Regions from separate parts of the Streptacidiphilus monticola genome, predicted to be linked through region 2. Evidence: riboswitches for the same ligand, from Rfam matches in the RefSeq annotation. Region 2 holds a riboswitch; the other holds the start of a gene.

Region 1 (3,374 bases), on a different contig from region 2:
TCGAGGAGCGGGCCCGGCGGGCCGAGCACACCCGCGAGGAAGAGGCGCGCCGCCGGGTCGCCGAGGAGCGGCTGCGCATCGCGCGCGAGCTGCACGACATCGTGGGCCACCACATCGCGCTGATCAACATCCAGGCCGGCGTGGCCTCCCACGTCCTGGCGAGCCAGCCGGACGCCGCCCGCGAGGCACTGGCACAGGTGCGCCAGGCGGGCCGCTCGGCGCTGGCCGAACTCGGTGCCACGGTCGCCGTGTTGCGGCAGGGCGACGAGAGCGACGCAGCCCCGCACGAGCCCACGCCGGGTCTGGACCGGCTGCCGGAACTGCTGGAGTCCTTCCGCCGCTCCGGGTTGACGGTGGATCAGCAGGTCGAGGGGGAGCCGCGGGAGATCCCGGCGGCTGTGGACCTGACCGCGTACCGGGTCGTCCAGGAGTCGCTGACCAACGTCCGCAAGCACGCCGGGACCGGTGCGGCCCGGCTGCGGCTCGCCTACCGCACCGACCGGCTGCGCCTGGAGGTCGAGGACGACGGCCCGGCCGACCCCGGCGGGCAGCCGGGGGAGGGCAGCGGCTACGGCATCATCGGCATGCGCGAGCGCGCCGCCTCGGTCGGCGGCAGCTTCCGCGCGGGCCACCGCGCGGGGGGCGGCTTCCGGGTCGCCGTGGAACTGCCCTACGCGCTGGCGGGAGGTGCGCGCGGATGACGGTCCGTGTGGTGCTCGCCGACGACCAGGCCCTCGTCCGAGCCGGATTGCGGGTCCTGGTGGACTCCGCTCCCGACCTCACCGTGGTCGGCGAGGCGGGCGACGGCCACGAGGCGGTGCGGCTGGCCCGCGAGCAGCAGGCCGACGTGGTGCTCATGGACATCCGGATGCCCGGCCTCGACGGGCTCGGCGCCACCCGGCAGATCACCGGCTGCCCGGATCTGGGCGACGTCCGGGTGCTGGTGCTGACGACGTTCGAGGTGGACGAGTACGTGTTCCAGGCGTTGCGCGCCGGCGCCTCGGGCTTCCTGGGCAAGGGCGCCGAACCCGACGTGCTGCTCGACGCCATCCGCGTCGTGGCCCGCGGTGAGGCGCTGCTGTCCCCGGCCGCCACCAAGGGGCTGATCGCCCGCTTCCTGGAGCAGCCCGCCGAGCGCCCGCGCCCGGACCCGGCCGCCCTCTCGGTGCTGACCGACCGGGAGCGCGAGATCGTCGCCCTGGTCGCCACCGGGGCGACCAACGACGAGATAGCCGAGCAGCTCGCGGTCAGCCCACTGACCGTCAAAACCCATGTCAGCAGGGCACTTCTGAAGGTCGGCGCCCGCGACCGGACGCAGTTGGTGGTGCTCGCCTACGAGAGCGGACTCGTCCAGCCGGGGGCCGCCGCGAGCGGCGCGTGACCGAGCCCACATTGATCCGGGAATGGTCCGGCGTGGCAGACTGTTGGGCAGCAGTAACGACGTTTGCGCACTCCGGGGTCGGTGTAATTCCGAACCGGCGGTTACAGTCCGCGACCCGGCCGCCTCCAGCGGTCGGTTGACCAGGTGAAATTCCTGGACCGACGGTGAAAGTCCGGATGGGAGGCAGTGCGCGGCAGACGTCGGGCCGTGGTCCGCCACGGCGGCCGTCCCGCTCCAGCAGCGCGGGCGTCCGCAGTGGGCGTCCTGTCCGGCCCGTGCACCACGTCTGCGGTCTCTCTCCCGAGAACCCCCGGAGCCCGCGCTGAGGCAGCGCTTGAGGCACGGAGGGTCAGTGTTCACGGGAATCATCGAAGAGCTCGGCGAAGTCCTCTCCATCGAGGACCTGGGAGACTCCTCCCGCATTCGCCTGCGCGGCCCGATCACCACCCAGGACGCCCGCGAGGGCCAGTCCATCGCCGTCAACGGCGTCTGTCTCACGGTCCTCGACACCGACGCCGAACTGGCGGCCCGTCCGGGCGAGTTCAGCGCGGACGTGATGGCGGAGACGCTGAAGCGGTCCTCGCTGGGCGCGCTCGTCCCCGGCTCGAAGGTCAACCTGGAGCGCGCGATGGCGCTCGGCGCCCGCCTCGGCGGACACCTGGTCCAGGGCCATGTCGACGGCACCGCGACGCTGCTGGAGCGCAGCCCCGGCGAGCCCGGCGCGGACGGGAATCCCCAGTGGGAGGTGCTGCGTTTCAGCCTGCCGGCCGAGCTGTCCCGGTACCTGGTCGACAAGGGGTCGATCACCGTGGACGGCGTGAGCCTGACGGTGGTGGAGGCCGGTGCCGACTCGTTCACGGTGAGCCTGATCCCGGCCACCCTCGCGCACACCACCCTCGGCCTCAAGCAGCCCGGCGAGCCGGTCAACCTCGAGGTCGACGTCCTGGCCAAGTACGTCGAGCGGCTCCTCGGCCACTCGACCGGCACCGCCGCCAACCCCAGCGCATCGACGGGAGTCTGACGCACCATGAGCTTCATCGACGACCTCAACTCCGTGGCCTTCACCGCCTTCGGCGAGTCCATCAAGTGGTCCGACATGATCGGCAACCTGCTCGGCCTGGGCGCGCTGGCGCTGGGCTGGCGGCGGTCCGTGATCAGCTGGCCGGTGCAGCTGCTGTCCGGGCTGGTGCTGGTGGCGGCCTACTCCTCGGCCCACCTGAGCGGCGGCGTGGGCAAGCAGCTCATCGTCATCGCCGTCTCGCTGTGGGGCTGGTTCCAGTGGCAGCGCGGACGGCAGCGCCAGGGCGACATAGCCGTGCGCTTCGCGAGCTGGACCGAGCGGGCCTGGCTGGTGGGTTTCACCGCCGTCGGCACGGTGGGCGTGGCCGAGCTGTTCCAGGCCTACAACCTCTCCTGGTCCCCGTGGGCGGACGCCTACCTGTTCGTCGGCACGCTGGCCGCGATGTACGCACAGGGCCGCGGCTGGGTCGAGTTCTGGTTCGCCTGGCTGGCCGTGGACCTGGTGGGCGTGCCGCTGGCCTTCAACAGCGGGCTGGCCTTCTCCGGTCTGATCTACGTCGTCTACTTCGTCCTGGTCATCCTCGGCATGCGCAGCTGGTGGCAGCGCACGGCCCTTCCGCAGGGAGCAGCGGCATGAGCCTCGACCGCATCGAACGCGCGGTCGCCGACCTGGCGGCCGGACGGCCCGTCGTGGTCGTCGACGACGAGAACCGCGAGAACGAGGGCGACCTCGTCTTCGCCGCCGAGCTGGCCACGTCCGAGCTGGTCGCGTTCATGATGCGCGAGGCTCGGGGCCTGATCTGCGTCCCCATGGTGGGTGAGGACGTGGACCGGTTGGAGCTGGAGCAGATGGTCGGCCGGAACACCGAGTCCATGCGGACCGCCTTCACGGTGTCGGTGGACGCGGCCGAGGGCACGACCACGGGCATCTCGGCGGCGGACCGGGCCAGGACCATCCGCCTGCTGGCCGACC
Region 2 (3,374 bases):
TCCGCCCCGGGCTTGGATCGGGCCCGGCGCAGCATCTCCTGGGAGAAGTCGAGCCCCGTCACCGAGACGGCGGGGTACCTGCGGGCCGCCTCCAGCGCGATCACGCCTGTCCCGGTCGCCAGGTCCAGAAGCTTCCCACCCCTGGGCGGCGCGACGCGGTCGGCAACCTCCCGGCACCATCTCCCGTGGCGGCCGAGGGTCATCAGGAAGTTCATCCGGTCGTAGTAGCCGGCGATCTTCTCGAAGATCCCGTGCACCTGGGACGTACTGGCTCTCGCCACGTTGCGGCCCCTCTCCATGGCTCACCTGCCGCTCGATCGGCCGCGGGACTCCGTCGGACACGGAGCCGGCCTGCGCGAAACGATGCCTGATCGCGCCGCGCGCCCTCCTCCAACACCGGGACAATCCCCCTCCCCCGTCAGGGGGAGCAGGGCTTGCGGGCGGCCACCAGCAACAAGGGCGGGCGGATCAGGTGTGCGGCAAGGTCGGGGCGGCGTACCAGTGCATCGGGGCCGGGTTGGGGCTCGTCCAGGGCACGCAGGATGAGCCCGGCGGAACACAGCGCCCCGACATGGGTGGACAGCTTGTAGTGGTACTTGGTCACGTCGGTGTCGAACCAGCGCTGGGTGCGGGCCGATTCGTCTCCGTAGGCCGTGACGGGCCACACCTTTCCCTCCGGGCGCTCCAGCCAGCCGTTCATGGGCTGCTGTGCGGTGCACACCGGGTGTTCCACCGAGTACACCAGATGCCCGCCGGGCCTCAGCCACTGCGCGATCCGCGCCAGCAGTGCGGGCAGGTCGGGCACGTAGTGCAGCGCCAGACTGCTGACCACAAGGTCCAGCGAGGCCTGAGGCAGTGTCAACTCCTCGGCGGTGGCCTGCAGGTACCGCAGGCACGGATGTGCACGGCCCCGGGCGAGAGCCAGCATCCGGGTGGAGGGGTCCACGCCCAGGACGGAGCGAGCGCCGGCGCTCGCCAGCCACTCGGCCTGCCCGCCGTCGCCGCAGCCCAGGTCCAGCACGTCGAGGCCGGTGACCTGTGGGAGCAGGGCCCTCAGGGCGGGCTGTTCCAGTTCTTCGTTGAGACCGTCGCCATCAGCGCGCATCCGCTGGTAGGCGGTGAAGAAGTCCGGGGTATCGTAAAGAGGCAGTTCAGTACTCAAGTCCGCGCTCCTACAAGGGTGGTCAGGCATGGGGTGGGCGGGCCGCGCGCCGGGCGCCACGGGTAGGGCCCGGCGCGCAGCCCCCCGAAGGGTCAGGACTCGATCGCGCGGCGGTAGGCAGCCAGCTCGCCCACCGAGAGCAGGGGCAGTCCCTCGCGGTCAGCGAACTCGCGCAGGTCGTCCAGGCGGGCCATGCCCCAGTCCGGGCGCACCACCTCGCACATGGTGGTCACGCCGGACAACCCGGCCATGCGCGAGAGGTCGACGGCGGCCTCGGTGTGCCCGTCGCGCTCGAGCACTCCGCCGACCGCCGCCCTGACCGGGAAGATGTGGCCCGGGCGACCGAAGTCCGCCGGCTGGGCAAGCGGATCGGCCAGTGCCTGCAACGTGCGGGCGCGCTCGTCCGCCGGAATTCCAGTGGTGCCCTGGGCGATCAGGTCCACCGACACGGTGAAGGCCGTGCCGTGCAGCCCCGAATTGTCCTCGGCCATCTGCGGCAGGTGCAGTTCCGCGCAACGCTCATAGGGCAGCGCCGCGCAGACCACCCCCGAGGTGTGATCCAGCATGCACCGGATGGCCCTCTCGTCGGTGAACTCGGCGGCCACCATGAGGTCGCCTTCGTTCTCCCTGGACTCGTCGTCGAAGACGATCACGAAGCCACCGCTGCGGAAGGCCTCGATCGCCCGCTCCACGCTCTCCAGGCGCTCGGTGCGGGTGGGTTGTGCTGTGGTCATCTGCTCTCTCCTGCGATCCAGGCCCGCCCCGCGGTCATTGACCGCCGGGTGGGCCGCACTGGTCTGCGAGAGAACGCGGCCACGGGACAGGGAAGCCGCGCACAGGGGCGCGGCCCTGCCCCGATGGACGGCAAACCGCGCGCAGGGGAAAAGAGGATGCCCCACCCCTTGCGCGTGGACGCCGTTCCGGGGGAAGAGCGAACACCGGCCCGCCCCAAGGCGTCGGTAACCCAACGCCGGTCGTCCGGCGAATCGCCGCGCACTGCCTTCCATCCGGACTATCACCGTCGGTCCTGGAGTTCCACCAGGTCAGCCAGCCGATGGCTTCGGCCGGGTCGCGGACTTTCACCGCCGGCTCGGACTTTCACCGACCCCGGAGCGCGCGAACACTCGATTCGGATCATGGCACAACGGCCTTGTGGTTCCTATGTGTTCCGTCTCACCTGGGCGCCGGCGGCGATCTGGCCGAGGGCGTCGGTCGGCGGCGCCGCTCCCGATGGCGCGTCTCCCGTCCCCGGACGCTCCCGGCGAAGCCAGCGCTCAACGGCGGCGTCGGTAGTAGGAGACGGTCACCGCGGCAAGCAAAGGGCCCCACAAGACGAGAGGTTGGTAGCAGGCGCCCACGATGTCGCGCCAGGGGCCAGATATCGCCGGGTGGTGCTCGTCGCTCCACCAGAAAACGAAGCCGCTCCAAAGATAGGTCAGTGCCACCGCACCCAGGCCGGCCGGCACCACGGCCGCGAGCGGATGCACACGGCGACCGCCGATGAGCGGAATCCAGCGGGGCAACACCTCTCCCCATGGTCTGACCAGACCAAAGGTCAGCAGGGCCAACGCCTCGGTGACCAGGCTGAGCCCGACCAGGCTCACCACGCCCCGACCGGGAATGCCGAAGTCGTGTCTGAGCACCTCATCGGGGTAACCCACCGGAAGGCCGAGAGCCAGCGCGATTCGCCACACTCCTGACGGGACCGTGGTGAGGGCTGCGGCGTACGCGGACCACACCGCCCAACGGGGAGGCGGCGCGCAAGATTTCGGAACCTCGATCATGACGCGATGATCACCGTAGAACAGTCGCGCGCGCCTCCTCCCTACGGATCCCGGCCGTCCCCCACCCGGGGGATGGACTGTCGGCATCCTGATCCGAGGATGACGTCAGGAGGAAAGGTCGTCGCCCGAAAGACATCCCAGGAGCGTAGATGTCGTCGCCTCCTCGGCTTGCCCGTCCGGGCCGCACGAGGCAGGTGGAATGGCAGGATGGGTCTCGCGCTCGATGCGGCCAACCCGGCGTGGAGGGTGAAGTTGTATCGGTCCTTAGCAGGTCCGGCGGGCTGCGGGCGAGCCGCGAGCAGGGCGGGGACCGTGTGGGCCTGGATGTAGGCGGCGGGCTGGAGCAGAGCTAGAACCGTCGTGCAGGACGGGCGAGGAACTGGTCGACCTTGGCGGCGGGACGCGCTGGTCAAGCCACCGGTGCGGGC

What was found. Region 2 has a riboswitch for FMN ahead of ribB (3,4-dihydroxy-2-butanone-4-phosphate synthase). Riboswitches for the same ligand answer to the same signal wherever they lie in the genome.
Region 1: another riboswitch for FMN. It lies ahead of ACFP3V_RS06635 (riboflavin synthase); the one in region 2 lies ahead of ribB (3,4-dihydroxy-2-butanone-4-phosphate synthase).

The regions. Positions count from the first base shown of each region.
Region 1 covers NZ_JBHSQJ010000020.1:33,124-36,497, reverse strand. The annotation lists gene ACFP3V_RS06645 (sensor histidine kinase) at 1-701, shown strand, start outside; gene ACFP3V_RS06640 (response regulator) at 698-1,381, shown strand; FMN riboswitch at 1,445-1,575, shown strand; gene ACFP3V_RS06635 (riboflavin synthase) at 1,734-2,402, shown strand; gene ACFP3V_RS06630 (nicotinamide mononucleotide transporter family protein) at 2,409-3,038, shown strand; gene ACFP3V_RS06625 (bifunctional 3,4-dihydroxy-2-butanone-4-phosphate synthase/GTP cyclohydrolase II) at 3,035-3,374, shown strand, end outside.
Region 2 covers NZ_JBHSQJ010000005.1:23,071-26,444, forward strand. The annotation lists gene ACFP3V_RS01275 (ubiquinone/menaquinone biosynthesis methyltransferase) at 1-281, opposite strand, end outside; gene ACFP3V_RS01280 (class I SAM-dependent methyltransferase) at 419-1,162, opposite strand; gene ribB (3,4-dihydroxy-2-butanone-4-phosphate synthase) at 1,255-1,896, opposite strand; FMN riboswitch at 2,152-2,282, opposite strand; gene ACFP3V_RS01290 (hypothetical protein) at 2,437-2,946, opposite strand; gene ACFP3V_RS01295 (hypothetical protein) at 3,356-3,374, opposite strand, start outside.